Linked DNA regions of Laspinema palackyanum D2c. The protein of the gene in region 1 interacts with the protein of each later gene in a pairwise test. Links are inferred from orthologs where the notes say so. Each region holds a gene or a part of one and is shown in the gene's direction. Other genes may lie near its edges. The genes, in order: dprA and recA.

Region 1 (16,193 bases):
CGTGCCGTTAGCAGCAGCGATCGCCCAACCGAATGCGGTGGAAAATATCCTCATCGGGACCGAAGAAGATGACACCTTACAAGGCAGCAGTCGCGCTGACGAAATGAACGGAGGCAGTGGCAATGATTTACTCTTTGGCAACCCGGGTGATGACAATCTTTTAGGAAGTGCCGGAGACGATACTATCCTGGGTGGAATGGGTAGCAATTTTCCCATCGGTTCCCAAGGCGATCGCGACTGGATAGAAGGGAATGCCGGGGAAGATGATCTATTTGGCAACGAAGGCAACGATACCATTTCCGGCGGATTCGGAGGCGATCGGATATGGGGTGGAAAAGACGATGATCAGATATTGGGCGATGAGGATAGCGATACCCTCTATGGCGATTTAGGCAACGATACTCTCTACGGTGGCAAAGGCAGTGATATCCCTGTCGGTCCCTTCCTTGACGCTGATTTACTCTTTGGGAATCGCGGGAATGACTACCTCTTCGGCAACGAAGGAAGCGATACCATTCATGCCGGAAAAGAGGATGATGTCGTGCACGGTGGCAAAGATAATGACCTCATCTTTGGCGACATTGGCAATGATACCCTGTTGGGCGAACTCGGCGATGATACGCTGCTGGGAAATCCCAATGATGCCGCAGTGCTCGATCCCAATGGGCGAGATTTGCTCTTCGGTGGCGCTGGAAATGATTTCCTTAACGGCAACCAGGGGGATGATTCGGTATCTGGGGGTGAGGGAAACGATACCCTACGCGGTGGCAAGGAGGATGATATTGTTGCCGCAGATCAGGGGGATGATTTAATTTTTGGCGATCGCGGCAATGATATCCTTTGCGGTGGCGATGGGGATGACACGCTTCTCGGGGGTACCGGCATTGAGGAACCGATGGATCCTAATACGGAAAAAGATTGTCTCTCTGGGGGTGCTGGAAATGACTTCCTTTATGGCGATCGCGGCGATGACACCCTCAATGGCGATCAGGGAGACGATACCTTATTTGGCGGTAAACAGAACGATATCCTCGCGGGAGGAGATGGGAACGATCGCCTGAGTGGGGATTTCGGCGATGATACCCTGATTGGCGGCAACGGGCGCGATCGGTTTGTACTCCAGGCGGGTTATAACCAGGACCTGATTTGGGATTTTGAAGTGGAACAGGATTTTCTGGAATTAACCGGGGATTTAACCGTGGATCAACTCTTGATTACTCAAAACGGGAACTCCACTGAGATTGCGATCGCCAGTACCGGCGAAGTTTTGGCATCCCTGATGGGAATCCCTGCCGCAGGGGTCAGCAGTATCCAGTTTCTGTAGAGTGGCTGTCAGGACCCTTGAGGGAAATAGAATATCTCCAACAGAAATGGGAGCATCCTCCTAGCTGTTCAAGTCCCTGAGATGCTCCCACTTCTTAAAATATTGCAAAGCTGATATCTAATCTTGAGCAGAACCCCCAACTCTGAGATTAGACCCTTAAACTACGATAGAGACGCGAAATGAGGCGTCTCTATATCTAGTCTGTATTCGGGGTTTTATCAACGGGATTCCTTATAATCAGGCATTAGCTGAAATAGTTGGCTTCGGCTTCAAGCATCCGAATCAAGCTTTCATCCCCTTTCTGTCTAGCCATTTCCAGGCGATACTGTAGCTTCTGGCGGATAGTTGCCCGATGCATGGCTGCGGCTTGTTTCAAGGTTTCATGACTAATTTTGTTCATGGTGGACTTTTTCCGTTTTTAATTCGTGTATTTTCCCTTACTTCCAAAATAACACTTAAAATCAGGAATAGTATCAAAATTTACCAAAATTTTAATAATCATCTCCGATTCATGCTCCCGATCCTGACAAGGGACAAGGGACAAGGGAGGGGTAGGTTTTTATAACTAGCCTTCTCTGGTCCCCTTTCCGGTATCTTGAGGAGGGTTCGGATAAACTTCTTAGTTTGTAGTAACGACTTCAGTCGTTTCCGGGCATTAACCTCCTGGAGTAACCCGAGACTCTGCCAACGCCAACAGGCGATCGCCACCCCCCATCAGAAAGAAACGACAGCAAATCGGGACGTTGAACATCCTCCCTATCCTCCCCATCTCCCCTATCCCATGCTTACCCTCTTAACCGATTTTGGTTCCCATGATGTCTATGTCGGCGTGATGAAGGGCGTCATCGCCTGTATGAATCCCGGGGTCACCATTGTGGACCTCACCCATGAGATTCCTCCCCAGGATGTCGCTGCTGCGCGTTTTTGTCTGATGAATGCTTATCCCTATTTCCCCCAGGGGACGGTTCATGTCGCCGTTGTGGATCCCGGTGTCGGCAGTGCAAGACGGGCGATCGCCCTTCAACTCCCGCACTCCATCTTGGTAGGACCTGATAACGGGTTATTCTCTGGGATACTTACTCCAGAAAACCCCATTCTCGCGGCAGTGGAACTGAGCAATTCTGACTACTGGCGCACCCCTGCTCCGAGTACCACATTTCATGGGCGAGATATTTTTGCTCCCGTAGGTGCTCATTTGACTAAAGGAGTGCCTTTAGAGGATCTAGGACCCAGGATTGATCCCCAGACTTTAGTCACCCTGGATCTGCCACAATGTCAGTGGCAAAACCAGGAAATCGCCGGTTGTATCCAATATATCGATTGCTTTGGTAACCTGATCACGAACATTCCTAGCACTTGGGTGATGGAAAAACTCGGGTCAGTTGGAGTGGGCGATCGCATGATCCCCGGGGGAAATACTTACAGTGATGCGCCCAGAGGAGGTGCGATCGCCCTCGTCGGTTCTCACAGTTGGGTAGAAATTGCCATCAATGGCGGCAATGCGGCGGATACATTCCAACTTGCCGTTGGTGCAACGGTGAGGGTGAGGTTGAGCTAAAGGATCAGGATGGGTTGTTGAAAAGGGCGATCGCCAACCCTCAACTGTCGGCAAATTGGTCTAATAACTGAAAAACCACAGGAGATAATTATCAATCAACTCAAAATGCTCGGGATCTTCTTTGGTCACATCTAAATCAATTAAAGGCAAGATAAACTGGCGGCGATCGCTCGTTCGTTCCACCTTCACCATAATCCCCTCTGTACCCACATCACAAAACTGAACCAAGCTAAAGGTATCCACATAAGAAGGCTTGTGTTTTTTCAGATTTTCATATTCTTTTTTGCTCTTGCCGCCACTCACATACTCTTCTTCCCAGTCAAACTCTCCATTTCCTGTCAGATTATAAGGGGGTTTAATCCGAGCTTTCAAAAATTGTAAATATCGGTTTAAATTTTCTTCATTGACCTCTAAATTAGGACTCCCTAAAATTTCTTGTAATTCTAGTTCAAACTCATCCTCATCAAAAATATCTTCTAAAAATAAATCATCCTCATCCTCATCCTCATCATCTAGTAATAACTCTTCTATCTGGCTCATCCGTTTGACTAAATCAAGGATTCTCTGAGGATTGATAGGAATTTCCCCCCGTTCCATGAGCCGGGGGCCAAATACCCCTTCATCAATTTCTATAATTTTCGGGACCGAGGGGGATGAGGCGCTTTGTTTCGGAGGTTTTTTTGATTTAGTCATATTTAAATCGGATCAGGGTCGGGTCAGTCATCAAATCGGTCATAATCTAAAGTGTATCTCGAACACCCATTATCTTGGAGTAGATCGGTCAAATTCATCATGACTCAAGCTAATTCTATGGAATCTCCAGTCTATCAAGGGCAGTTTGGGGAATTTAGCATTACCCCCAGCGATCGCCAATCTGTTATCATCTATCGCAGTGGCTTGATGGTAGCCGCCCTCAGTTTCGCCATTGCCACAGTTCTCCTCTTTTGGCAAGGAACTACTCCCAATGTCCTCACCAGTCTGAGCGTACTCTATGCCTGTTTCTGTCTTGCCCTCGGCGTCAGCTTACTGACGATTCACATTTATCTGCAAGTCCTCCATCGCTTCCTTCAAGTCTGTTGGGCGACTGGGGCCGTCACTGCATTAACGGTGATTTTTACTCGCCCTGACCCTTTCGTAGTCACAGTTTATCACGAGGCGATCGCCCTCGTCGGTATCGGATTTACCTTTGTGGCATTAACTGGCATTTATTTTAAAGAAGCCTTTTGTTTCAATCGCCTAGAAACTAAATTGCTCACCCCCTTAGTTCCCCTGCTAATTTTAGGTCACCTCTCAGGTTTATTAACTCCCTCAATGGAAAAAATCCTATTAGCCCTGTGGGCCATTCTCTTTCTAATCTTTGCCTTGCGAAAAGCGGGCCAAGACATTCCGTCAGATATTGGAGATAAAAGTGTTTTTGCCTACCTCAAGGAACAGCAAAAAGCGCAGCCTTAACCCGATAATTGATATTTCTGGACAGGGTTGTACAGAACAAAAATGATAGAGGGCATAGGTTCCTTCATTGTGGACCAAGCCTTTTAAAGTCTCCAACAGTGCGACAGAACCCATTAGGAGGGTTTGACTCCCCCTCAATTCTAAGCAAAAATGCGCCTTGTCGTTAATTGTCAATAAATCATGACATAGCAGAGATGACCGGGGCGGGAGTTGGGCTTCAAGACAGCTAACATATAAAATCAGCTCCAGGGATTAACCTCCATGCCATCAGGCCAATTCACTCATTCTGTCGCCACATTTTATGGGTGGGATTGAGGTGATGTTCCTTGAGCTATTCCCCTCGAATTATTTCGGGGGGTAGATGCGATCGCCTTGAGTTATTTTTTATTATTTCCCTATAAATTTTCCTCGCCCAAAAGTGCGGAAGAACAAACCTCTACTGCCGGGTTCTATCTTCCATTTTATGCAAGGGAAAACATCACCGATCAGACCCCTTAAATAGAGGGTTTTGCTCAGACTTTTGACTGAAAAGGATGTTAGTTCAACGCTTTGAGTTCCAGTACCAGTCCTGGAGTCCCTAAGCCTAGTGTTAAGAAGTCCCCACAGAATCTAGGTCACCTCTAGTATTCAGGGATAACCCAACCGAACTGGAATCCCGCCGCTCAACACTGGCCGTGTTTTTATAATTCAGTTTCTTCACCCCTAGTTTATACCTATGATAACGTCCAAGTCGATTGCTTTAATTTCTGTTCATGGCGACCCAGCCATAGAAATTGGTAAAGAAGAGGCCGGAGGCCAAAATGTTTATGTTCGCAAGGTTGGAGAAGCGTTAGGCAATCTAGGGTGGCAAGTTGATATGTTCACCCGCAAGTCCAATGCCACACAACCGACGATAGTACAACATACCCCCAATTGTCGGACCATTCGCTTAGTTGCCGGACCCGAAGAATTCGTTCCGCGCCAAAAAATTTATGAATATGTCCCCGAGTTTGTTCAAGAATTTCTGAAATTTCAAGAACAACAGCGCCTAGACTATCGCTTGGTTCATACGAATTATTGGATTTCGGCAGCAGTAGGAATGGAGTTGAAAAAAATTCAACCCATCCAACAGGTTCATACTTACCACTCGCTGGGTGCCGTCAAGTATAAAGCCGTTTCCACCATTCCGATGATTGCCAGTACCCGCTTAGGCGTTGAAAAGGCTTGTTTGGAAAATGCCGATCGCATTGTCGCGACTTCTCCCCAGGAAAAAGAACACATGAGAACTCTTGTTTCCACCAAGGGACAGATCGATGTGATTCCTTGCGGCACCGATATTCATCAATTTGGCGGTGTTTCCCAGGCAATAGCGCGGGAAAAACTGGGCATTCCCCAAGATAGTTCTGTGGTCTTTTATGTGGGTCGATTTGACCGACGCAAAGGGATTGAAACCTTAGTTCGGGCGATGAGTCGTTCCACCCTGCGGGATCAGCAGGACCTCCGGCTGATGATTGGTGGAGGTTGGCGTCCAGGTCAAAGCGATGGGAAAGAACGCGATCGCATTGGCAGTCTTGTCGAAGAATTGGGAATTGCTGACTTGACAACCTTTCCCGGACGGATTGGTCATGACGAGTTGCCCTTATATTATGCAGCGGCCAATGTCTGCGTGGTTCCTAGCCATTATGAACCCTTTGGATTAGTGGCGATCGAAGCAATGGCCAGCCGCACCCCAGTTGTAGCTTCAGATGTGGGCGGATTACAGTTTACCGTGGTTTCAGAAGAAACAGGTCTACTCTGTCCACCCCAGGATGATGCCGCCTTTGCCGTCGCCATTGACCGAATTTTATCTCACCCCGACTGGCAAACCGACTTAGGCCAAGCCGCTCGCGAACGGGTCGAAAGCCAGTTTAGCTGGGATGGCGTAGCTCGTCAACTCAGTCACTTATACAGTACATTGCTGGTCCAATCCAGCCAGTCCCTGGACCCGGCGATCGCCTAATGCTCAGAGCATCAGACCCCCAGGACCAGAAACCCGGTTTTTGCCCCAAATTGGTCGCCAAGCAACAACCGGCGGGGGTTCAAACGATTGGCGGCCTAACAGTTCAAGTCGGTTGAAACCGACTGAAAACACCACAGGATAAGACTTACAGTCGTCTTTAGACGACTTGATTCTATGAGGCGGGGGATTAATCCCCCGCCGGTGTTGAGCATGGTGCAAGATCTCAGGTCAACAAACTTTTCCGTTGTTCCAAACTACACTTTCCCCTAAAATTCAAGGGGGTACGATCGCCATCCATTCCCGGGATGACAAGCCTCAATGATGATGGCTCTCCCAGGACGGATTCCGAAGGGTACTTGTAAAATGCGATCGCCTATATTTCCCCCCGATTTTTCGATAGGAGTCATTAGGGTCAATGTATCTGGAAGAACGAGCATTTTGGGTGGCTTGGTCGCAAATTCCCGCAGTCGGCCCGGTGTTACTGGGTCGCTTGTTTAAATACTTCGGCAGTTTAGCCGCTGCTTGGCAAGCTGAACCCGAGGCTCTCACTCAGGTCCAGGGTTTAGGTCGGCAACTGGTCGAAAAAATTGTCACCAGGCGATCGCAACTGAATCCCCAACAACTCTACAGCGAACATCTGCGCCAAAACCCCAATTTTTGGACCCCTGCCGACCCCGATTATCCCCGTTTGCTCGGAGAAATTCCTAACCCACCCCCCCTGCTGTATTACCAGGGTCAGGTCGATCGCCAGGAAACCCTCGGTAATCGTCCCATTGTCGGCATTGTCGGCACTCGTAATCCCTCCGAATATGGGCAGCGATGCACCCGCCGAATTAGCCAGATTCTGGCGGAATGTGGCTTTACCATTGTCTCTGGCATGGCCGCAGGCATTGATACTCACGCCCATCTCGGTTGTTTAGATGCCGATGGCCGCACGATCGCCGTTTTCGGAACTCCCCTCAACAAAATATATCCAGAGACTAATCGTAATCTCTCTGAGAAAATTATACAAAAAGGATTATTTTTGAGTGAGCATCCTGTAGGAACACTCACAAGGCGAGAACATTTCGCGCAACGCAATCGGATTATTGCCGGGTTAAGTCAGGCCATTCTGGTCATGGAAGCACCCGAGCGATCGGGGGCGCTGATTACGGCCAAAGTCGCCAATGAATATAGCCGAGATGTCTTTGCCTTACCTGGACGCATTGATGATCCCAATTCTCAAGGCTGTTTACGTTTGTTGAAAAATGGGGCCGAAACCATCATCAATGAAACTGAATTGCTGGAAATGCTAGGGGCTATCCCCAAATATCATCCGACCCCTTCCCCCACTGCGGCAAACCTCACTTCTCCCACGGCAGTGATGCCCCCCCTGCCATCGCTCCCAGATTTAGCCCCTCCCTTGCAACAAGTCTGGGAAGCAACGGCGATCGAGCCGATCGCCTTTGAACTCATTGTATCCCAAGCCCAACTTGATGCCGCCTCGGTGTCCAGTGCCTTATTGCAACTTGAATTAATCGGCTTGGTGGAGCAATTACCGGGAATGCGCTATCGCCGCAGTTGAATAAAGGGTTTCTTCCAAGAAAAATTTGCCCCTATTTATCAAATCGCTGTAGCCGTCAATTTTCCCCTTGCTCATTTGCCCATCTCTTTCTGGGAAAATGGCAGATTGTTACCCTGGCCTTTATAAATTTCTCTCTAAATTGTGTACCTCCTAAAGGCATAAAAATTTCCCTGTCAAAAGGAATATTTAAACTTAAGAGTACCCTAGAGCAAATCTGGCAAATCCCCCTAATTTTCTGGGTTTTTCCTTGATTCATCACGTTTATAGTGAGGGTATTCGTGACAAATAAGTAAAAGTTATTGCGGAATCTCTCCTGATTGGCCTAAAAATTTGTCTTCCTTTAAAAACACTACGATCTGCCTAAAGAAGGATGAATTTAAAAGTGTCCTCTTTTAAACTGAAGGACAGTTGACAACAACTTTAAATCCTGAATTTCGAGGAGAACACCCGAATGACCGTTCAATTACAAGATACTAAACGCATGGCGATCGCCCAAAAATTGGCCGATATGAAAGCTGTGCAAAATTTTCTCATTTCTAATGAACAAAAATTTATCAGCGCCACCAGCGACCCCGATATCCGCGAGCGCTTGCAAAGTATGCTAGAGGATGACCGCAAAAACCTCGGCATCATTGAAACCACCATCATTCAATATGGCAATCCCTCTGAACCCGATAGCACCACTGAGGAAACCCTCAAACAAGCTCAGAAAATGATGGAAGATTCCAAAATGAGCTTGTTTGATAAAATGTCTAAGCACGAACTGCTCAAACACGCTCAGGTGATGAAAGGACTCCTCGTCCATAAAGCCGCACAAGTCGTCGGTGCTGACATTGAAGTCGCCATCACTCCCCTGAATACGGTGAACTTTGAAAACCGTTCTCACCAAGAACAACTCAAGGGTATTCTCGAAGTCCTCGGCACTCGCGAACTCACCGGACAAGACCCGGATCAAAGCGTCTGGAGTCGGGTTCAAGATGCAATGGCAGCCTTGAGTGGTGTCTTTGGTAGCGCCGTCAGCCGCACTAAAGATGATGTGAACATTTTGGAAATCCTCCGTGCAGATCACCGCAAGGTAGACACCCTCTTCGCGGAAATCGAAAACACCAGCGACGCTAAAAAACGCGAAGAATTCTTCGGTCAAATCTATAAAGACCTCAGCGCTCACTCGGAAGCTGAAGAAGAAGTGGTCTATCCCGCTATCCGCGCTCAATTCCCAGAAGTGCAACATCTGTATAACGAGCAGGCGGAGATGAAACAACTCCTCGAAGCCATCAAATCCAGCAACGGTAGCGATGCCAGCTTTATGACTCGTGTCAAACAGTTGAAAGAAATGGTGCAGCATCACGTCAAGGAAGAAGAGAACGATATGTTCAATAAATTCCAGCAAACCATGAATGAGGCCCAAATGGAACAAGTGTCCAAGCAGTTTAAGGAAGCCAAAAGCCGCATTCAACAATCAATGGCGTCCTAAGATGCAGACTCAGTTTGGTTAGTTGCTAACCTAACGTTGTAAATCAGCCGAAAGGGGGGGTGTAATCCCTCCCTTTTTTGGGTTTCCCCCGATTATATAGCGAGGTTTAAATCATACAGAATCCCGTTGTCATACTCCATACGGTATTTAAAGGTCTATAAAAACGGATTGTAGGGGCTTCGATGTGCAGGCCCCTACACATACCGCTTGATGCCGGTTGTTTTTATAGACTTATCAGTACCCTATGGAGTATTACGCAAGATTTAACCTGAACCCATAAATGTAGAGGCGATTCCCTTGGTCGCCTCTACATTTAGGATAGATTTTCCAAATCTGTGTAAGTCCTGCCACCAAAGCTGAAAAGACGAGGGATTACCCTGCTATTTTGAGTGACAAGCTCAACGCTTAACCACCAACAACGGTACCACCATTGGGATGCAGAATTTGACCTGTCATATAAGAAGAATCATCCGAGGCGAGGAACACATAACAGGGGGCGACTTCCTCGGGTTCTCCGGCCCGTTTCATCGGGACTTGCTGACCGAATGAGGCGACTTTTTCCGGGGGGAAGGTGGCGGGAATTAGGGGAGTCCAAATTGGACCGGGTGCGACCCCATTAACGCGAATTCCTTGGCTGACCACTTTTTGAGACAAGGCTCGGGTAAAGGCAACGATCGCCCCCTTGGTGGAAGAATAATCCAGTAAAGTTTCATTTCCCTTATAGGCGGTTACCGAGGTCGTATTCACGATCGCACTGCCTTCTTGCAGATGAGGCATAGCCGCCTGAGTCAGGTAAAACATGGAGAAAATATTGGTGCGGAACGTTTTTTCCAACTGTTCTTGAGTGATATCCTCAATATTTTCTTGGGGATGTTGTTCCGCTGCATTATTAATCAGAATATCCAGATGGCCGAAAGCATCCACGGTCTGTTTAACCACCTGTTCACAAAAGCTTTTTTCACCGATATCTCCGGCGATCGGCAAACAGCGCCGCCCTTCCGCTTCTACCATCTCTTGAGTTTTTTTGGCATCTTCATGTTCGTTCAGATAAACGATCGCCACATCCGCTCCTTCTCGGGCAAACAAAATCGCCACGGAACGACCAATTCCGCTATCTCCGCCCGTAATCAGGGCAACTTTATTTTCTAATTTTCCACTGCCTTTATAGTGAGAAGCACGGGCTTTAGGACGGGGATTCATTTCTGATTCCAGGCCCGGTTGTTGGTCTTGATGTTGAGCGGGGCGTTGTTTTTCTTGCGTCGGCATAGAATTTTCCCTAAACTTTTTAAACTACCCCTTATAAATAGAACTAATTTTCAGGAATTGCCCCCTGTCTTTTTGTAGATTTTGAAACTAATCCGATCGGCATATTCTTTAAGTTATAGGCCGAATTACCGAGGGTTTAAAAGGGGAAAATTAGCGCCGCTTGAACCCGCAGCGGTTGAGGGAGGGTGAGGAGACCCCAAAACCTGCGGTCTGGAGCACAATGGGGAGATTCAGAGGGCGGACTTACCCGGGGCAACACAGTTCGGCCCTAACTGGGTTCTGTACTGCGCATGAGAATGGGGTCTCCAGGGATTGGAAAATGCCGAAACCACAGTGGTGCGTTAACCCCTACCTAGGGATTGTAGTTACGGAAAGGGAAATTCGTTTAAGATGGCTCACAAGGGGCGATCGCGCTGGTCTTCAGTAGGGAAGTGCAACCCGATTCGGGCAAGGGGTATCCATAAAGGAGTTTTTTTAATGAATAACTTTTATGAACAGGATGTTTTATTACTCGAAGTCACCCGCGAGCGATCGATTCGTCGAACCGTGATGGTCCTGGAAACCAAGCGCAAACGCATCCGCGAGGACCTCTTGGAACTAATCCAGAATATGCCCTTGTTAGCCCTACCTGTGGAGTTAACTCGGGACGCGCCGGAAGAATCGCTAGACATCCTACTAGAGGCATTATCGCGGATGGGGGATGAAGCGTTTGCTCGTTGGATTGCCGAAGGGATTCTCGATCGCCAGTCTCAAACTGAAATTCCTGAATCTTAGCGTGCCAAAATCACCGGGCATCCGGCTGAACTGAACCCATCTGCGATCGCCTCGAAACCCGAATCCCCAGGGGCCAGACCTCAAGTTATTCTTGATCCGGGTTCTCCAGTTCCAGTTTCGGTAATTCCTGTAATTCTTGCAATTCCTGCAACTCCGTCACTTCCAGGGGTTCCACCTCAACTTCTAGGGGTTTACCCAGTTTCTCCAACTCTGGCAAGGCTAACAGTTCAGGCTCTTTCTCCTCAATGACAACCGGCATTTGCAGAGGTTGGGCCGTCTCAACAAAACAACTCGCCAGGGGCAGAGACCGCTCCAAATCATCCAGGGGCCTGGGAATTACCATCACCGAGGTCAGTTCTCCAATCCGTTCGGCTTCAAACATCCCCGCTTCCACTGCGACGACCACATTCGCCACAGTGCCTCGGATAATCACCGTGCATAAGCCGTCGCCAATCTTTTCATAGCCGGTTAAATCCACATCAGCGGACTTGAGCATAGCATCTGCTGCACCCACCAAAGCCGGAAATCCTCGGGTTTCCACCAGTCCGATCGCTTGATTGGTTGGACGTCCGTGATTGCCTTCGGCCAAATCCCTCAACCGCGCACCGATGGGGAGGATAGCTTCCAAATTTGCCAAGGGACGCGGGATAACCAGCTTAGAAACCTCTTGACCAAACTTTTCGGCAGTTTCAGCACCCGCTTCTACAGCCAAGCGCACATCTGCCGTTTTGCCCCGGACCACTGCCGTACAGTGACCGCCTCCGATTTTTTCAAATCCAACTAAAATCACCCCAGCGGATTTGAGCATCATATCGGCACAGCCGACGATCGCCGGGAAACTTTGGGTCGATACTAAACCCAAAGCTAAATCCTGAAGGTCGTGACTGCGCGTTTTTTGCTCGCGCTTTACCAGTCCTACATCGCGTCTTTCCATCTTGCCTCTCCCTCAAACATGACCGAGGTCCCACATTAGCTGAGGGTATCGGTTCTCAATTTCTTCACCTGATCTCAAACGTAACATTTAAAATTTAATAGGGACTAAATCTAATCCTCTGGGATAGGTTGGATGGGGTGTTGTTTATGGGGAAACAAGGTTTGCATCAATTGGTTGAGGTGTGCTTGTCCATAGACATAAGCGGGAGAGGATGGAACAACGGCCTGATCTGGGGGTGTCGCCGCAGGTTCTGGGCCATTGCCATTGCCATTGCTGCTGATGGGTTGCGATCGCTCCGGAGTCGGACTCGGAGTCGGAGGTTCCGGCTCAGATACAGCCACAGGTTCTGGCGGTTGAGGGGGAGCCGGTGGTATCGGATCCGGGGCGACTGGGTTGGGACCCGCAGGGGATACCGGACTTGGATCCGGGGCAGCAGCAGTGTTCTCCACATCGATCCATTGACGACTTTCATCCCCGAGTAAGGAACCGGGGGGAATCACTTCATTGGATGCAACCGTGGGGTGCAGTAACGTCGTCGAGCTACCGATGCAAGCATGGGTCCCAATTTTGCCGGTTCCGATCGCCAGGACTCCGGCACCGAGGGTTGCCCCTTCTTCAATGATTAGATTGCCTTGACAGGCTTGCAGAATGGAACCCATGCCAATGCAGACACCAGCGGCGATTTCGATGCGAGTACCTGGAGATGCCTGGAGGATGACTCCCGAGGCGATCGAGGCACCTTCATCAATGGTGACATCGCCACTCATATAAATATTGGGATTCCGATTGGGTTGCAGTGGCGGCAAATACATGGGAAATGGAACCTTTAAGGGTCGAACGATCTCGATTTTCCCCTCCGGTGATCTCCGGTATGGGGAAGGGTTGGGAAACGAGAGGTGGATAGCCCAAGTTAAGGGGGAGTCAAGATGCGACGCGATCGCCTCTCTCCCTAACTCCGAGGGCGGATTGCCACAGAATGCAACGACTGCTGGGCATCCACTCAACCCCCTGGGCTTTTGGGCCACCCCCTGACGCTTCCCTGCACACTAGGGTCGTTGGACGATCGTTTCCACCACGCGCCGCTTGGCTTTCGGGTCAATTCCAATGAGGCGAACATATTCACCGGGATATTGACGCATAAATCCTTCCACCGCCGCGAGGGCTTGGGATGGATTTTGAGTATCAATGGCACCACAGCTTTCCCAGGACCCGTTGTTAAAGCGCCGCTTATTGACGTGCTCGGCACCTAGGCGAAATCCTTGGCTGAGGATTTGACGCACCATGTCAGCGACTCCCTGATCTAGGTTACCCGAGCCACCAGAGGGGGCGCTATTATAGCTGCTGCTGTAGTTTTGCCCTGGGGAGGATGGGCGACCGTTGCCATTGGTGGCGAGGGTTTCGTTGGGGCGTTGGATGATGGTTTCGACCACCCGGCGTTTGGCTTTCGGGTCAATCCCAATCAAGCGTACATATTCCCCTTGATGTTCTTTCAAGCAATTGACTAATTCCGCGAGCACCTGGGATTCATTTTTGCTTTCAATCGGAGCACAGCTTTTCCAGGAGCCGGTCCGGAAGCGTCGCTCATCGACGTGCTCAGTGCCCAGACGCAATCCTTGAGTCAGGATGTGATGGACTTGCTCGGCTAATTCTGTGGGCAGTCCACCGCCGTTCCCAGCCGGTGCACTGTAGCTGCTGGGGCTGTGACTGGGGCGATAGGAGCTGTTGCCGTTGCCGTTGCTGCTGGAGACTTGACCGTTTGGGCGTTGGACGATGGTTTCCAGGACCCGGCGTTTGGCTTTGGCATCGATGCCAATTAAGCGGACATATTCCCCACGATGTTCAGCTAAACACTGTTCTAGGGAGGAGATGACGTCCGAGAGGTTTTTGCTTTCAATCGGAGCACAACTTTGCCAGGATCCGGTGCGGAAGCGGCGCTCATCCACGTGTTCGGTACCGATCCGATATCCACCGGCTAGGAGATCTCGGACTTGGGAGATTGCTTCTTGAGTGATGGTCATAGTCTCTTGTTTAGTAGCGTTGCCATTAGAACTTACAGGGCCTGGGGCTTCATTGCGGATCTCCAGAACGCAGGCTTTGTCTTCCACACAGTGATACCCGCTGCGTAAGGCTTCGTTGATGCCGAGGACATGGGTGGCGAATTTGGTATCCGTCTCTGTCACATTCGGCAAGCGATCGGCCTGTTGCTGGTTGGTGATGATCGCTCCAGACGGAATGTATTTGCCTGGGGGAATTTCCACATCTTGAATCAGGGCGTGCATCATCACGATACAGCCCTTGCCGACTCTGGCATTAAAGACGGTGGAACGAAAGCCGATAAAACAGCTATCCCCGACATAGGCGGGACCGTGAATTAAGGCCATGTGGGCGATCGAACAATTTTTGCCGATCCACACGGAATAGGGATTGTTGTCATCTCCGACGACTCGTCCTGCATCGAGTCCGTGAATCACCACGCCATCTTGGATGTTGCTATACTCTCCGATGGAAAAGGGGGTGCCTTCATCAGCCCGGATTGAGGTACCTGGGGCAACCAAGACATGAGCACCAACCCGCACATCCCCAATCATGTTAGAGAAGGAATGAACGTAGGCGGTTTTGTGGATCTGAGGCTCGGCCATATTTCTTGACCAAGGGGTTGGCGGAGCCGCCTTGCTGCGGACTACCATAACTGAATTACTCCTTCCTGTATGCGACTAGAATCGGCGTCAGACATTCAGAATTCAGAATTCTGGGGACAGAAGGTTACAGAGGGTTTGCTTTTATCTGTGTAACGTCATCTATGGCGATCGCACAACTAGGTGAATCTTGCCTGAATTCTGACTCCTGACGCCTGACTCCACACCGAATGTGATCGCACCGCGTTGGTCTGTTTTGTCTATACTGACTAACGAAACTGACTAACGAAAGCGATCGGTTTCTTTCTTGCTGTAAAGAATGCGATTTTCAACATTCACCGTGTCTACAATCGCAATGACTGCCGCGTCCACGGGACGCTCGCCACTACGGATGACCTGCCTTGCTGCACTGCCAATGGTGACAAGCACCCATTCCCCTACACCAGCCCCTACATTATCCGCAGCGACTTCGTATTTGGGGATGAGTTGTCCTTCCTCATCGATTAATTGCAACAGGAGTAATTTAACCCCTTGCAGATTTGGATCCTTTTGCGTACTGACGACGCTACCGCGAACTTGGGCAAGTTGCATGATTTACACTCAATTTATCGGCTTAAACGAATGCCTGTGGTGCTTTCCCGGAATTGCTCCACGGCTTCGGTGTAGCGAATCGGTAGAACATATTCTAGGTTCTCATGAGGACGGGCAATGATGTGGGTAGACAAGACTTGTCCACCATTGACTCGTCTGACATTTTCCACGGCTGCACCGACGGAGGCTTGCACTTCCGAGACATCTCCGCGCACGATGACGGTGACGCGACCGCTTCCGATTTTCTCATATCCGACTAAGGTAACGCGAGCGGCTTTCACCATTGCGTCTGCGGCTTCTACGACTGCGGGAAACCCTAGGGTTTCTACCATTCCAACTGCAATAGACATAAATTTGACTCCCAACGTTAAGGTTGATATTTGCTGTTTGCGTCAATGACGCTTGCTCTAGGTCCCAGTCAGAACGGTGGTCCTGAATGGTGTTAATAGGTGCGGAACTGCTCGACGGCTTCGGTGTACCGGATCGGCAGCACATATTCTAGGTTCTCATGAGGACGCGCAATAATGTGGGTGGAGACAACTTCTCCACCATTCACACGCTTGACTGATTCGACCCCAGCCGAGACGGAGGCTTGCACTTCCGATACGTCTCCGCGCACGATTACGGTTACGCGAGCGCTGC
Region 2 (16,327 bases), on another replicon or contig:
TAGGTATTGCTCACTCTTTCGGGAACCTTCCCGGACATCATCACTCTCCATCTCCCCGGGGGGAATCCTGAGTAAAACTTGACCGACCCCTCCCTAGGTTTCATTCTCTTCTAGGGTGAATAGCTGGGCTTTAATCAGGGATTCTCGGGCTTTAGCCTTGGGGTGGGGAGGACTGAATCGAGGGAGGTAAATTCCGAAAAGTTAGCGTATAAATTTCCGTCGGCATTTCAATGTTTGCGCGGTCTAATGCCTCTTTAATTCTTTGAGCGCCCTGAGAGGTCATTTCCAGAAACTCGGCTCGTCGGGAATCCACCCAAAAGCGAATTTCTAAATTAATCGTACTGGCAGCTAATTCCTGAACGAGGACTTCAGGTGCCGGACTGGGTTCTACTAAGTCAAGTTCATTAAGGGCTTTTAAAATTGCGGCTTTCGCTTGGTTAATGTCGGCGTCATAATCAATACCAACCATCACCGATGTGCGTCGCCGAGGTGAAGCGGTATTGTTCGTAATACTGGATGAAAAGACTTCTTGATTTGGAATATAAATCAGCCGTCCATCATAAGTTCTGATGGTGGTGGCGCGGAGTTGAACTTCGGTGACGGTGCCTTCATAGTCACCGATCGCAATCTGGTCCCCAATCCGGAAGGGACGAACTGCCAGCAGAATCACTCCGGCAATGTAGTTACTTAAAACATCTTTTAAACTAAAACCAATCGCCACACTGGTGAGTCCTAATGCTCCGAGTAACGCGGCAAAATCTAGCCCTAAAACGCCCAAGGCAATCACCCAACCTATCACCCAAATCGCCCCATAACCCAAGCGAGAAATCAACAGTTCTGTACTGTGATCGCCTTCGGTTTTTTGCGCCCAACTATAGGCAATCCGACGGACAGCAATAGCAAAACCCCAAGTTAATAAGATGACAATTAATGCTCCCACCAGCGAGGGTAAGTTACCAATTGCATCTTGAAGTAAATTCCGCACCGTGGCATTGAGGCGTTGGGCGACATCGATCGCCAGGGGAGGACGATCAAGAGCTTCGTTCAATTCCTCCGCCCACTGATTGGCTAAAATTTGAGCATTTGCAACCCCAAAATCCTCGGCATCCTGCTCGATTACCGTCATAATCACGCGGTTGTTGACTTGCAAGGTTGCATAATTTTCGGTCTGATTATACTGAACAGTAATCGAGTCTGCGGTTTCCGATTGACCTATCAAACTGCTTAGGCGTCGGTTGATAATCTGTGCGCGCTCTCGTGCGCTCAGATTTCCCACACTGCCGACTTGAAAAATAGGTCGGTTTTTCACAACGACATCGGCAAAAAAGGGTTCAGTCAACCCAGGGACGCTCTCCTCCGTTGCCGGAGAGGATTGAGGCATCGGCATCTCCTCTTGTGCGAAACTCGGGGAAGCGATCGCCATCATCGCGCCTAAGAGGAACCCCCCCAGGTAAGCTGTCCTCCTCAGATTTACTTTGATTAGGTTGTGTTTTAACATAATTGGATGCTCAAGGGTCAACGGTACTGCCTTACATTTTGAGCCACAATCGTCCCTCCATTGCGTCCCCCTTATGGTATATCTTCAGCGCCGGTTCACCGGGAAGTAAGCGATTTTTCCGCGATCGCTTTCTCCTCTTTAATGATTATAGAGGCGGGATGTTAAGCCAAATACCTGTTACCCTTTCTTTTTAGAGAACAAAAAATCTTAAATGAGAGACTAAGACATAAAAGCACAAATTTCCCGCTTAAAATTGGATTGATTCATACAGGAGAGCGTTGTATTATGCCTGGGCAAAAGTCCCCTCTATCTCTAATTCCCCTTGGGTCCGCCGTCTTCGTGGCGATCGCCATCGTCTCTCGCCTGTCAACACCGCTACAGGCAACCGCCACCGCCGGAGAAATCCTCCGCGAAACTCGACCCGGGGAACTGCTCACCCAAGGGGACCCTCTGGATCCGCCTAGGGATAACCCCTCTCCCTTACAGGGTTCGGCAGGAGGCACTCGGTTTTATCAGCCGCCAATAGAACCTCCATTGCGCCAGATTCCCCTTAATAATGGAATTCGCGGCAAATGTCCCATTGATCGCCAGATCCCTTCGGAACCCCTCACTGCCTTGATGCCTTCCTCTGGGGTGGGGTTAACCACAGCAGGAAATTCCACCACCTTTTTTATCTATTTGCCCACGACTTCAGCCCTCACAGGGGAATTTGTGCTGCAAGATGAGACGGGGACAGAACAGCTTTATCAGATGATGGTGGAACTCACCAATACCCCCGGTATTATCCGGTTCACCGTTCCCCTCCAGGAGCTATCTTTAAAGAGTGGCGAGTATTATAGGTGGTACTTTAGTATCCTGTGCGATCCGAGCGATCGCGCCGCAGATTTGTTTGTCTCGGGATGGATTCAACCGATGGATGTGAGTCCAAGCTTAATGGCGGACCTGGAAAATGCCGCAACTCCCCTGGAACGCGCTGAAATTTATGGACAAAATGGCTTTTGGTATCCCACCCTGGAACTGTTAGCCGATATGCAGCAGTCGCCCACTAATTTTTCCACCGAAGCAAAAATCGGGTGGGATGAACTGTTGAGTGCTGAGGTTGTTAATCTCGAATTTCTGGTCAATCAACCGTTTTTAGAATGCTGTGAAATAGAAAATAAACCCCTACCAACCCAGCCCTAAACGGACCCTGGTCGGAAACACTTCTAGGCGATCGAGGATTGATCGCCCCCATCCGGTGGGGTACAACCGAACCCGATTGAATAATCCTCAGATCCGTTGGCTATCTAATCGGGGTGAATCTATATTTAATCTAAAATATTAACGGTTTCGATTTCTTTATCCTCTTTCCCTGTGCGAATGTTTAATCGAAATGTACCCAAACCCGGATTTTTTATCAGACAGTCTCCCGATGTGACGGCGAAAAAAATTAAACAGGTTTTATGGGAATGGCGCGGGATATTCATCACCGCTCCCACCGTGGCAATTTTGACCATTGCCCTGCGAAGTTTAGGCGTCTTGCAACTACTAGAATGGGCCACCCTTGACCTATTTTTTCGGTGGCGTCCTATGGAACCCACCGATTCGCGGATTGCCATTGTTGCCATCAATGAATCGGACATTCAACGGGCTAAAACCTGGCCGATTTCTGACCAAGTGTTAGCGCAATTACTGGAAACCATTAAAAGTCATGAACCTGCCGTGATTGGACTCGATATTTATCGAGACCTCCCCGTAGAACCGGGACATGAGCAGCTCACCAAGGTGTTCGCTTCAACGCCGAACTTAATCGGAATTCAGAAAGTAACCGGAAATGCTTATGGGGATTCCGTTGGCCCTCCGACTCAATTAAGCGAACTCGGACAGGTGGGGGCGGCAGATATTCTATTAGACCGTGATGGCAAAGTTCGGCGGATTTTACTGTCCGTTAAGGATAGAAATAATAAAACTATTTATAGTTTTCCGGTAAAATTGGCGTTAGAGTATTTAAAACCCCAGGGCATCGGATTTGAATTACTAGACCGGGAACGGTATAAACTGGGATTGGGAAAAACCTCGTTTGTCCGCTTGACTGCAACTGATGGCGGTTATATGGGCGTCGATGCCGGAGGGATTCAAATTTTGTTCAACCCTCGTAATCATCTTTGCCGAAGTTGGATCCCACATTGCAATGTTTTTGATACAGTCTCTATGACTGCTGTTTTAGAAAACCAGATTTCCCCGGATTTTTTTCGCGATCGCATTGTATTAATTGGCTCTACCGCAGCGAGTCTTAAAGATAGATTTTTTACATCCTATAGCAATAGCTGGGTCACCTCACCCGCAGGGGTTGAAGTTCATGCAGATGCCTTGTCTCAGTTATTAAGTGGGGCCCTGGAGGGAAGACGGTCCATCGCTGTTTGGTCCGATTCAGTGGAGGGGTTCTGGATTTTCCTATGGTCTGGAGTGGGTGCAATATTAGGCTGGAGATTCTTGCGAATTCGCTCCAAAATTATGCTCTTAGCCCTAGTCTCTGGGGGGTCGATTGGCGGAGGATTTTTAGTCTTTTTAGCGGGGTGGTGGATACCCGTTGTTCCCCCCTTACTGGCGTTAATCAGTTCAGCAGTAGCAATGGTCGGCTATACTGCTTATATCGAAAGTGAAAACCGCCAAACCGTGATGAATTTGTTGGGTCAGCACGTTTCCCCAAAAATTGCTCAAGCGGTCTGGAATAGTCGTCATGAATTACTCAAAGAAGGGCAGATTTTAGGGCAGCAAATGACCGCAACGGTCCTATTTACCGACCTGCAAGGGTTTACTCGAATTACCGAACAAAGCGATGCTCAAACCTTAATGCTGTGGCTGAATGAGTATATGAAAGCCATGTCAGGGATTGTGTTAGACCATGATGGAGTGGTGGATAAATTTATTGGGGATGCCATTATGGCGGTGTTTGGGGTGCCGATTCCCCGGACCCGACCAGATGAAATCGCCGGAGATGCGATCGCCGCTGTTGCTTGTGCCGTCGCGATGGGGAAAAAATTGCGATCGCTCAATCAACAATGGCAAGCCCAAGGGCGTCCCACCGTCGCCATGCGCGTTGGCATCTCCACCGGCACAGTCTTCGCCGGAAGTCTCGGCTCTCGCCAACGGTTGAATTATACCGTACTAGGAGATACTGTCAACGTCGCCGCCCGATTAGAAAGTTACGATAAAACCTTAGACGGGGGGATTTGTAGAATTTTAATCGGGGAAGAAACCTATCACTATATTCAGGGACAATTTTCCACCCAATGTATCGGGAGCGTCCAATTAAAAGGACGACAACAGCCGGTGAATATCTATCAGGTTTTGACCTAGGGGGAGGGGTAAATAGTAAGTACCCGATCACCTCTCACCTCGTGACTTGGCTCTGCCAAGTCATGTACAATTGGAGGCTCTGCCTCCAGAAACCCAGCAGGTGCTTGAATAAACCATTATTCCAAAATCTCTGTAATTTGCACCTTCACCTGACCTTGAGCCAGTTGCACGATCGCCTCATCTCCTGCAACTAACTCACTGCTACTACGAGCGATCGCCCCATCCTCTTTCTTCAACACCGCATAGCCCCGTTGTAACACCTTCTGCGGGTCCAACGTTCCTAACTTTTGCCGCAACAACTCACAATGCTGCTGCGCCCGATCGCCTTGTTTTAACGTCGCTTGCACCAGTCTTTTTTGCAACCATTGCAAAGATTGCCAATCTTCCTTAAGCTGTCGTTCTAACGGTAACCGATATAACCGCGATCGCAACTGATTAATCCCTTCTACTTCCTGTGCCATCTGCTCAACCATCGCCGCTTTTACCCGTTCCACCCGGTAGCGATGTTCTGCATACAAACTCGCCAATTCTGGAACCACAATTTCAGCCGCAGCAGTGGGAGTGGAAGTTCTAACATCCGCCACTAAATCTGCCAGGGATTCATCTCGTTCATGTCCAATTCCCGTAATTACTGGAATCGAACATTGGGAAATCGCCCTCACCACTCGTTCATCATTAAAACAAGCCAAATCCTCCGAAGCCCCACCACCCCGGGCCAAAATCAGCACCTCAGCGCGATTATCTGCCTCCACCCGGGCGATCGCCGAAGCAATAGAAGCCGGGGCCAATTCCCCCTGGACCGTTGCCGGAGACAGCAACACCCGCAATCCCGGATAACGCTGATTGAGCGTTCGCTGAATATCCCCCCATGCTGCCGCCTGGGGAGACGACACCACCGCGATAATCTGCGGATGACGCGGTAACCGGCGCTTTCGGTCCGCATCAAATAACCCTTCTGCTTCCAAGCGCGATCGCAACTGGCGGTAGCGCAGGGCCTGCAACCCTTCCCCTGCCGGAAACCCCTGCCACACCGTCAACTGATACTCTCCCCGCTTCGGATACATCCGAATACTGCCCAACACCAAAATTTGCTCCCCCCTGGAAGGCATCTGCACCAACTTTTCAAGCTGAGAATTCCAAACCACACAGCGAATCGTCGCACTCCCGTCCGGTTCCTGCAACGTGAAAAACAGCCCACTGCGATGGTGATTGGCACTCGAAACCTCCCCCATCACCCAGACTTGCCGCAGTTGAGAATCCAACTCCAACAACTCTTGGATGTAGGCGGTTAATCCAGCCACCGATAGGGCCGTATCCGTCAGCATTTGATAGGTGTTCGACTCATTCATGAACAGTTCTTTTGGGGGTAAGCAGGGACTTAACAATAAAAGCTATAATCAGCAAGACTTTTACAGTGTTTTGAGCTAGGCGGTCACCGGGGGGAGAAGCCACTCCATTTTTAAAACAATTTTAACCTTTGATGACCCCCCCACAGCCCAAGCTGAAGTAATGTAGAATAGATAGTCAACATACCCAATCTGCAAGTCCCAAATTAAGATAATGGCTACAGCAAGCACAGCGAATTCTGAAAAAGACAAGGCCCTAAAAGTCGTACTTTCCCAAATTGAGCGCAGCTTTGGCAAAGGGGCGATTATGCGCCTGGGTGATGCCACCAAGATGAGGGTCGAAACGATTCCATCCGGGGCGCTTACTCTTGATTTAGCCCTGGGTGGCGGGTTGCCAAAAGGCCGCGTCATTGAGATTTATGGACCAGAGAGTGCAGGTAAAACCACCCTAGCACTCCACGCGCTTGCAGAAGTTCAAAAAGCTGGGGGACTAGCTGCTTTTGTGGATGCGGAACACGCCCTAGACCCGAGTTATGCCTCGAAAGTAGGGGTTGATATCGAAAATTTACTCGTTTCTCAGCCGGATACGGGAGAAATGGCCCTAGAAATTGCTGATCAGTTAGTGCGATCGGCAGCAGTGGACCTCGTGGTGATTGACTCCGTAGCGGCCCTGGTCCCTCGCGCGGAAATCGAGGGCCAAATGGGCGACCCCACCATCGGGTTACAAGCGCGGTTAATGAGTCATGCCTTGCGGAAAATTACCGGAAATATTGGTAAATCCGGCTGTACCGTGATTTTTCTCAACCAGTTGCGGCAAAAAATTGGCGGTTACGGCAACCCCGAAACCACCACCGGGGGAAATGCACTCAAATTCTACGCTTCGGTCCGTCTGGATATCCGCCGAATTCAAACCTTGAAAAAAGGCACGGAAGAATACGGCATTCGGGCTAAAGTCAAGGTGGCAAAAAATAAAGTTGCGCCACCCTTCCGCATTGCTGAATTTGATATTTTGTTCGGCAAGGGCATTTCTAATATGGGATGCTTAATTGATTTGGCGGAAGAAACCGGCGTGATTAATCGTAAAGGCGCTTGGTATAGCTACAACGGAGATAATATCGGTCAAGGACGGGATAATTCTCTGAAGTATCTGGAAGAAAATCTCCCCATCACCAACGAAATTGAGAAGAAGGTGCGAGAACAGTTAGAACTCGGCGCGGTGGTTTCTGCCAACTCCGTAGGACGTTCTAATCGCGATGATGATGATGACATCGATGGAGATGGTTATGAAGTCGAGTATGTGGATGAGGAGGATGCGGATTAAGTTTGTAAATAATCTCTAGCAAGGGAATCAGAAACGGGAGCATCCCGATTTACAAAATCGGGATGCTCCCGATCGCCCCTTCCCCACCCCAATTAATTCGGACTTGCCACCGTTCTCACCGTCAGCACTTGCGGTGGGGTCGCATCGGGAGGATAGAGAAAATCCACCTCAACCAAACGCCGATCGCCCGGTGGTAGAGTCAGGGACAACAACGGTTCTCCCTGTTGTCCCCGTCGCTGTACCAAATGCAGATAGCGCGTCTGAGTGACGCCTTTTTCATCGGGATAGCGCACTCGGATCGTCCCGCGAAAGAACACTTGCCGATCGCGCGGATTGAAGAATAACAGTGCATCCATATCCTCATTTTCCTTCAACGGTGACGAAAACTCTAACCTCACCGTCTGCGCTTGATCGCTAGAATTGTACAATGGCAAACTCAAATCGTATTCTATCCCATAATTAGCATGAGCGAAATAGGCCGTATCGGGATACCGTGCCAGCATTGGCGCACTTTGTATCTGCCCCGTTCCCAAAGTAATGCGATGTACCGTACTCAACGCATAGGCAAACGCTTGACCCAGAGGCGGAATTGTGAGAGTTTCCGAATTCGGGTCATCAGTGAGATGCGATCGCCACTGCGACCCCTGCGCCACCCCCGCCACGCGCCCGAACACCACATCGATATTGCTCGGATCCAGAGAAGTCGGCGGCGTATCTCGCGGCCCTGCAAACCCCCCATTTTCTAACAATCGCTGCCATTGAGCTAAAGTAGGTGCGCGTTCTTTGCCATCATCCGTCAAGGGCGATCTCATCGCTAAATTTGCCAAATAGACCTCCCCACTACTCGACAACCGCATCATCGTCGATCGCGCATTAGAAGAAGGCACTACCGTTCCCACCGGAATCGGCGCATTCATTAACATCACCGTCCCACCCGGAGGAATCTCCCATTTCTGCGGAAACATTTCCTGTCTGTTTCCCCGCAAAACCGCATTCATTACGCGACTTCCCGGCCCAGAATACACCTTTCCTTCCGCATCTTCTACCATATCCGGTAGCTCGATAAATAATGCATCGGGACTGGTTAAATAACTCCCGGCTTGCAACACTTCAATCGTCACCGTTTCTGCGGTGGGATTGTACGCCATCAACCCTTGATAAAAGGTGCGAGTTTCTTCCGGCGATCGCGCCCTAGCAATATGATGGGAAAACACATCAAATCGTCCTTGAAACGCAAAATTTAAGTGTGCATCCGGTACTTGTTTTCCCTCGGGTGGAAAAGTAGACAGTAAAATTCCCGGTGTCAGTACCACCTCTGGACTATTGCTATTAAAAACCGGCACTCGATCCAGTTCTCCCAGTAGAGGGCGCACCTCTTGAACATCCTGCACTTCTTTGGGCGGTAAAGCATCGATCGCCGGGATAGCGTCAAAACTGGGAATTTGTTCCGGTTCTGGCAACACTTGTGATGGAGGCATCGCAGGCGCAGGAGTGGGTACGGCAGTGGTTTGGGCGATAGGAAAGATTAGGAAGAATGGCAGCATGAGTGGTGGTCAAGAGAGGATAATGAGATGCGATCGCGATTCTATCGTTTTTTCGCCCTTTTACCCGAACATCGGGGCGACATCGGTATAAGGATTGCTAGTGGATAGGGGTTAGATAAATTTATAGTTGACATCATTCAATAGAGACATTAAGATAGCAAAGCGTAACCGGAGAGTTGACTTGCAAAGGGGTGTTTTAATCGGGGCTAAGGAGAGCATCGACCAATCCAATCAGAGTTGATTTACAATGCCATAAACGGAGGTTTTTTGGAAAAATGTTGCCATTTGTTTTTCTTAGCCAGACCAAAACAGTGACGACGGATTGGAAAGGGACAGGTTCCCAATGGGCGATCGCCGCAATGGTTGCGGTGGGGGTGATTGGGACGGCTGCGATCGCACCGACAATCGCTCAAGTTCCCAGCAGCGTTACCCGCACTTACTGTCAGAATAATAGCGGTTCCAGCAGCGAAAATCCTAACGGCATCTGCATTTTTCCCAGTGGAAACTATTACGACGGCCAACTCACCAATGGTGTCAGACAGGGAAATGGTACTTTTCTGTTTGCTGATGGTAGCGAATGTTCGGGAACGTTTCGCAACAATTTACTCAACGGTAGAGGCTCCTGCAATTTTATTAACGGCAACCGCTACGAAGGGGAATTTCAAAATAGCATCATTCAAGGCAGTGGGGTTTATACCTTTGCCGATGGCACCCAATGTTCCGGTACGTTTGAAAACGGACAATTGAACGGGAAAGGGGTTTGTACCTTTGCCAATGGCAATCGCTACGAAGGCGAGTTTAGAAATAATGTCAGACAGGGAACTGGGGTGTATGCGTTTGCCGATGGCACGCGCTGTCAAGGGGAATTTCGCAATGGACAATTAAACGGTAAAGGAAGTTGTAGTTTTGGCAATGGGAACCGCTACGAAGGGGAATTTAGAAATAACCTGCGCCAGGGAAATGGGGTTTACGTTATGGGTGATGGGACCCGGTGCGAAGGACAATGGGGCGAGGGAAAATTGAATGGGAGAGGGGTCTGTACGTTTGCCAATGGCAATCGGTATGAAGGGGAGTTTAGAAATCACGTTCGACATGGCAAAGGGGTGTTTATTTTTGCCAATGGGACGCGGGTGGAAGGGGTATGGCAGGATGGAGAGTTTCAGGCGAATAATGCGCCGTCGGGGGGGTAAGAGCCACAGATTTCACAGATTTTCACGGAAGAATTGTGGAGACGCGATTGAGGGCGTCTCCGACGTTGGTGTGGGAAAAGCGATCGCCTCCCTATTGCGTGATATGTAGGTTACAGCCCACTGTAATACAAGCAGACAATTGGTGTAATGCTTTTTTTCCGCTTTGAAAGCTTCAATGATTTTAGTTGTCATTTCCGGTGCAATATTTTCTTCCAGCAATGGAAAAATAAAAGTCATTGATTCCCCTTCTGCCTCCTCTATTTCAACTTCAAATCCCTTGGGTACTATAGCGCGTCTTGCAGCAGTTTGACACGAGGGACTAGGTAGGATAAAATAAAAGTTTATGTACAAAGAGGGGGCAAATCATGAAAATTAGTGTTCAATTAGATAGTATATCAACGAATTTAATTGATTTAACCGAGTTCATTGACAGTCAGAAACCGGGTTTCTCCTTTACTAAAGGTTGTTGCATTAGTCGGTTTTTAACCGACTTGAGTGATTAGGCGGGGGTTCAAACCCCCGCCCGTTTCTTTTCTATCCCTTACTCAGTTTCCGGATTTGTTGATGAATCTTTTTCCAGCGTTTCTTCTCTGCTAACTGCGCCGTTTGGTCCTGTTTTCGGGCCAAATAGGCTAACTCGCTTTGCAGCTTTTGATAACTGAAAAATCGTTCAAAATCCAACGTTCCTTCTGCGATCGCCTCTTGAACGGCACAACCGGGTTCGGAATCATGTTGACAATCCCGAAATCGGCAGTGTTGCGCCAAACTTTCGATATCCGCAAAGGTTTCGGGTAATCCCTCTTGATTGTTCCAAGTTTGGATTTCTCGCATTCCTGGAGTATCAATCAGCAGGGCACCGGAGGGTAAAATCATCAATTCTCGATGGGTGGTGGTATGCCGTCCCCGACTATCGGTTTGGCGCACTTCCTGCACTTTTTGAGTGGCAGTTCCGAGTAATTGATTGGTGAGGGTAGATTTGCCGACCCCGGAGGACCCGAGTAAGGCAACGGTGTTTCCCGGTTGCAGGTAGGGGGTTAAGGCATTTAACCCAACTCCAGCGATCGCACTCAGGGGAATAATCGGCACTCCCATCGCCACTGCTTCAACCTCGGCAATGTAGTCTTCCAGGCGATCGCACAAATCCGCCTTATTCAACACAATTGCTGGTTTTGCACCGCTTTCCCAGGCTAAAATCAGATACCGTTCGATCCGCCGCAGGTTAAAATCCCGGTCCATTCCTGACATTAATAGGACCGTATCGATATTAGTGGCAACGATTTGTTCACGGGTTTTGACGCCCGTACCTTTCCGGGAAAACTTAGTTTTTCGGGGCAAAATAGCCTGGATAATCGCTTTATTTTCCCCGTCGCGCAGTCCCATCGCTACCCAATCTCCCACTGCCGGAAAATCGTTTTCACTGGTGGCGTGATAGCGCATTTTTCCGGTAATGTCCGCTAATAGTTCTCCGCCTTCGGAGTAAACGACGTAGAGATGTTTATGGGCGATCGCCACTCGTCCCGGGAGATAGCCTTGTTCCCGATACGGTGCAAATGATTCGTTAAAAAATGGAGTCCAACCCAGTTGTTCTAGGTTCATGGTTGAGAGTTCCTCGATTTGTCTGGTGTGTCGATTCCCAGGCATCCCGAGAAACCCGAATTGAGGTTCTCAATAGAAAATTCATTCTCAAAGTCTCTAGGTTAATGCCCGGTCATGGTTTGGCCTAATTCTTGATTAGAAATGCAGACTAACTCAGACATTCGTTTTCTCCCGATTCGTTCATTGATGGGTGAATACTCTCTCCTGTTTTTCAGTTGAGAGACTACTATTTTTCTATTAAAACCTAAAGTGAATCTGATGTCAAGAGGGAATTTTAGGGGAATTTTTAGGAAAAAAAAGCCCCTTAGTTAAAAGTTAAAAGTAGGGTGGGCACTGCCCACCTTTCTGTGCAGGTGGGCAATGCCTCCTGAGCTTGTCGAAGGGCCTACTCCTTTTTAAAGAGCTATCACAACTGAATTCCGTATCAACAGGGAATTTTAGGGGAATTTTTAAGTAAAAAAAAGCCCCTTAGAAAAGAGGCTTTTGTTCTGTATAGCGCGTCCAAATCCTATCTGTAGGGGCTATTCATGGAGTACCCCTACAAGGGAGAGGAGGAATGCGTCAGTCGGGAACGGGATTACAGAACCCGTGCAGTCAGGAGCACACCTAGCGCACCGGCACCGGCAGCCGCAATCCCTGAAACCAACGCGGTGAAGAACAACCACCAGGCGGCAACTTCTGCCGCTTTGCGGGTTTCTTCCACTTGGCGTTCCGCTTCGTGCTTCACCTGTTCGATGCGACGTTGGGTTTCCAGTTGCATCCGTTCTGCGCGTCGTAACACATTGTTCCGAACTCCTTCAATTTGATCGACCATCCGATTGGCATCAGCTTCGGAGATGTCATCGCGAGAACTAATGACAGCTACCAGGGTATCGCGATCGAAGTGACTGAGGCGATCGCGCAACGCATCAAATCCCGCTTGCGGATCATCGAACAACGTCCGAATATCACGTTTAAGACCTTCGTAGTTGAGTTCCGGACGATCTAGGGAATTGAGATAGTTGCGAATTCGGGCAAAAATGCTATCCACCACCCCTTTAATGCGGTCTTGAACATTCTGCACCTGTTGCATAAATTGGTCGCGAACGGACATAACCCGACCGACAATTTCCTTGGCTTCTTGTTCTGATATATCAGGACGTTGTGCCACCAATGCCTCAATCGTGGTGCGATCAATATGGGCGAGGCGATGTCCGAGATTCTTGGCCCCCAGACGTGGATCGGCAATCATTAATTGCAAGTCACGCTTGATGCCATCAGGGTTCAGTTCGGCCTTACCCGTATTCCGCAAGTAATCTTCAAAAGTCTGTTCAAACTCTAAGGCTTGTTGTTGCACCCGAGTCGCCAGTCGGCGCGGTGCCCGGAGGACCTTGCGAATGTTTTGTTGCAATTCGTCAATAACCCGGTTGACATCCTCTTCGCTTAAGTCTTTCCGTTGTGCCAGCAATTGGACCAAGGTATCCCGGTCCATTTGACTGAGACGATCGCGAATGGCGATCGCACCGGCTTGAGGATCATTGAGGAGTTTTTGCAAATCCCGCTGAATGCCTTCCGGGTTGAGTTCTTCTTTCCCCGTGCTTCGCAGGTAATCGGAAATTGCCGAAGTCGCATGATCGTACTGTTGCTTCGCTTGATCCGCAACCTGTTGGGGAGCATGGGAAACACTGTACCAAGTATGTTCTACTCGGTCTGCGATCTCGTTAACTTCATCCTCATTTAACTCTTGCCGTTGGGAGAGCAACTTCACCAGGGTATCGCGGTCAAAGTGCGATAACCGCGATCGCAGTGCTACGAAACCGGCTTGTGGGTTATCCAATAATTTACCCAAATCCCGCTTGATACCTTCGGGATTGAGTTCTTCTTTCCCGGTGTTTCGCAGATAATCCTGGACATGATTCCACTGGAGATCCAGATTAGCTTGCGCCGCTTCTTGGAGTCCTTTGGACTCTTCTAAAACTAGATCCCGCGTCTGTTCCAACGCCACCAGCATTTCCGCCGCTTCATCGCGAGTGAGATCATTGCGATCGCGCATGGTTTCAATCATCATCGCCCGGTCAATATGTGCCAAGCGATCGCGCATTTCCCGATAGTCTGCCGTCGAATCGGAAATCAGTTTCTTGAAATCCCGCTCAATATCCGCAGGTTTCAGGGTTTCCTTGGGACTATGGCGCAAATAGCGTTCCACCCGATTTCGCAGATCCTGCGCTTTTTGCTCTTCCTCAGCCCGAGTCACCGTGTACAACACCTGCAACCGCACTGCTTCCAGGTGACTGGCAATTTCTTGAATCCGGCTTTGGGTAAACACCCCGCGAGAAGCCAGCATATCCACAAAATTACCACGCCGGAAGCGTTCCAACTCCTGGCGAATCAGTCCCGGATCCGCTTCGGGATCAAACAGAACATCCCGGAATTCGCGATCAATCGCTTCCGGTGTCATCTGCCAGGAATACTTATTGAGGACGTAATTTTCAATATCTGCTCGCAAGGCACTGTAAGGTTCCGCCGGTTTACCCTGAATTTGCCGGGTGACTTTATCAGTTCCCTCCGTCACTTTGTTTTTGGCTTCCTGTAACTGAGACAGGATTTTTTCCACATCTAAATCGGACATATCCGTCCGTCCCATCAGCATCCCCAACGCGGTATTAAATGCCAGCATCATTCCCTGCTGCATCATCCCGGGTTGTTGTTGATTGCCTTTGTTCTGTTTGTTCTGACCTTGAGAGCCGATCGCATCAATCAGGCGGTCAATTTGGCTGCCTAGGCGATCGGAAATTAAATCCGCCGGTGAAGCGTCCTTAATATAATTTACCAATTCCCCCATCCAATCTTTCTGGGGTTGCAATTTTTGCTTGGTTTGATTCCAGGATGCTTCCAACTCATCCACAATGCGATTAATATCCCGCTTTGATAAATCCGTCCGTGAACTGACTAAACTCACCAAAGACTCCCGGTCCACATCCGGCAGGGTTCCTTGGGTCGCCAATTCATGAAGCTGGGGTTCATTTAGCAAATTTTCAAATTCTTGTCGGATCCCTTTTAGATCCAACTGTGCCGGTTTTAAAGCCTGAATGTAATCTTCTAAATTCTCGCGAATATCCTCGGGATCAAAAGCTTGACCCAGTTCGCGGCGCACTGCTGCCGCTGCCGCTTCCGCCGTCGCCACCACCTGATTAGAGGCCGCTTTTGCACCAAGGGCACTTGTAGCCGTTCCCAAAATCGACTGAAAGCCGGAAGTCGCCGCATTAACCACGGAACCGACTAACGAGCCCACAGTGGTCGAACTGACCCAAACCAAGATGGAAAAATAGGTGGCCCAAATGACCAGTCCCAGAATCGCACCTAACCCAACACTGACCATCAGGCTGAGTTTAACCGCCAGTAATGCCGCACAAAATAGAGCAATACTCACCGTGACCAAAGTCCAGACGCCTACTGCCGTCTCTACTTTCCGAATCGTACCCCCTAGGGTATCTCCCGAGTCAGAATGTGAGCTTGACGACCGGGAACTATTCCCCATGTAGGAGATACCGGCAGCAACCGAAAGATTTGTTAATAAAAGTTGAAAACCAAAGGCTAAAAGGACCCCGGACACTAAAGCCGCAAAAAATTGGGGTCCTGAAAATAAAACGGAAGACTGTTCTGGCGTCGGGACCAACGGTGCCACCGGCACTTGAGCCAGTCCGCCAAACTCTATCATCCTTTGTACAATTTGAAACATGGTAGCTACCTCGAACGTAGTAAATAAAATTGACTCCCACAATTCGATGAATGGGGGTGAGCCACTGAGGATGAAGTCTTTTTAAGTTTTTTTTTGACACCTCCTTTAGACAGCATTGTTCTATACCCCAGTAAAAACATCCCCCTGAAGGCGGATTTATCAAAAATACTTCTGATCACCTCATATTTCCGTTCCCACATTTGGGGCATCAAAATCACGGAAAAGATATCCGGTGGCCTGCAAACCGGGCTTTTTGGGGCCGATGGGTCTTGTTTTAGCAAAATGACAACAGCCCCGAGAGCGACTAACATACCTGCATGAGTGGCATTGTCAGGGTCTGTTGAGATTAAGATTAAGATACTTTGTATGAAGGGTCGGGGGAAACTTGACATCCGTTGCCATCTTCAGAGCGTTTGTAGAAACCCTTTGGGGCTGACTCTGACTTAAGAGCGTTTTTAATCTGCCAGACTCTGCTCCCACCAAACGCGCAACGGATCACTTTTGGGGGGCAAGTATCTTCCTTTGAACCGAATTGCATTGAGCGTTTCACGGAGTGCTGAGGCATCCAAAGCGGTTTTCTCAGACCAATGCTTGATGATTTGTAAAGTGGAGAACATCTGAAGGTGCGATGCTTCTCGCTTCATCAAGCCGATCGCCTTTTTGTCATCCGTGGCGATCGCCCACCCTCGGTGTAGGGCGATCGCGCAAGTTGCCGACTCCCCATCATCCAGAAGCGCCGCATAATTGACAAACAATTCCGCTTCTGCGTCGGACT

The links.
Region 2: the proteins of dprA (region 1) and recA interact in binary tests that used the Bacillus subtilis proteins (3 or more experiments, as listed by UniProt). The link is inferred for Laspinema palackyanum D2c from one-to-one orthologs.

What each region holds. Positions count from the first base shown.
Region 1 is NZ_JAMXFD010000003.1:80,425-96,617, forward strand. What follows is about bases 6,028-8,801. They hold dprA (DNA-processing protein DprA), read left to right. Parts: upstream 6,028-6,727; coding sequence 6,728-7,876; downstream 7,877-8,801. Other genes in these bases: NG795_RS05535 (glycosyltransferase family 4 protein), read left to right, coding at 6,028-6,312; NG795_RS05540 (hypothetical protein), read right to left, coding at 6,579-6,719; NG795_RS05550 (hemerythrin domain-containing protein), read left to right, coding at 8,328-8,801. Outside these bases: NG795_RS05510 (DUF4347 domain-containing protein), read left to right, coding at 1-1,324; arginine synthesis PII-interacting regulator PirA, read right to left, coding at 1,569-1,724; NG795_RS05520 (SAM hydrolase/SAM-dependent halogenase family protein), read left to right, coding at 2,106-2,882; NG795_RS05525 (hypothetical protein), read right to left, coding at 2,943-3,575; NG795_RS05530 (DUF2301 domain-containing membrane protein), read left to right, coding at 3,675-4,334; more of NG795_RS05535, read left to right, coding at 5,050-6,027; more of NG795_RS05550, read left to right, coding at 8,802-9,350; NG795_RS05555 (SDR family oxidoreductase), read right to left, coding at 9,756-10,616; NG795_RS05560 (hypothetical protein), read left to right, coding at 11,094-11,390; beta-carboxysome assembly protein CcmO, read right to left, coding at 11,476-12,324; beta-carboxysome scaffolding protein CcmN, read right to left, coding at 12,435-13,349; beta-carboxysome scaffolding protein CcmM, read right to left, coding at 13,371-15,011; beta-carboxysome shell vertex protein CcmL, read right to left, coding at 15,243-15,551; NG795_RS05585 (carbon dioxide-concentrating mechanism protein CcmK), read right to left, coding at 15,566-15,901; NG795_RS05590 (carbon dioxide-concentrating mechanism protein CcmK), read right to left, coding at 15,994-16,193. UniProt on the Bacillus subtilis protein: Protein that helps load RecA onto ssDNA during transformation. Binds cooperatively to circular ssDNA, is able to bridge different segments of DNA. Favors the loading of RecA onto SsbA- or SsbB-coated ssDNA and formation of RecA-DNA filaments.
Region 2 is NZ_JAMXFD010000006.1:150,802-167,128, forward strand. What follows is about bases 5,543-8,450. They hold recA (recombinase RecA), read left to right. Parts: upstream 5,543-6,397; coding sequence 6,398-7,504; downstream 7,505-8,450. Other genes in these bases: xseA (exodeoxyribonuclease VII large subunit), read right to left, coding at 5,543-6,186; NG795_RS10205 (DUF3370 domain-containing protein), read right to left, coding at 7,597-8,450. In the rest of the region: NG795_RS10180 (mechanosensitive ion channel family protein), read right to left, coding at 152-1,498; NG795_RS10185 (DUF928 domain-containing protein), read left to right, coding at 1,784-2,680; NG795_RS10190 (CHASE2 domain-containing protein), read left to right, coding at 2,858-4,837; more of xseA, read right to left, coding at 4,954-5,542; more of NG795_RS10205, read right to left, coding at 8,451-9,048; NG795_RS10210 (MORN repeat-containing protein), read left to right, coding at 9,324-10,238; NG795_RS10215 (hypothetical protein), read right to left, coding at 10,251-10,475; rsgA (ribosome small subunit-dependent GTPase A), read right to left, coding at 10,773-11,834; NG795_RS10225 (MFS transporter), read right to left, coding at 12,412-15,552; NG795_RS10230 (PIN domain-containing protein), read right to left, coding at 16,008-16,327. UniProt on the Bacillus subtilis protein: Multifunctional protein involved in homologous recombination, DNA repair and competence.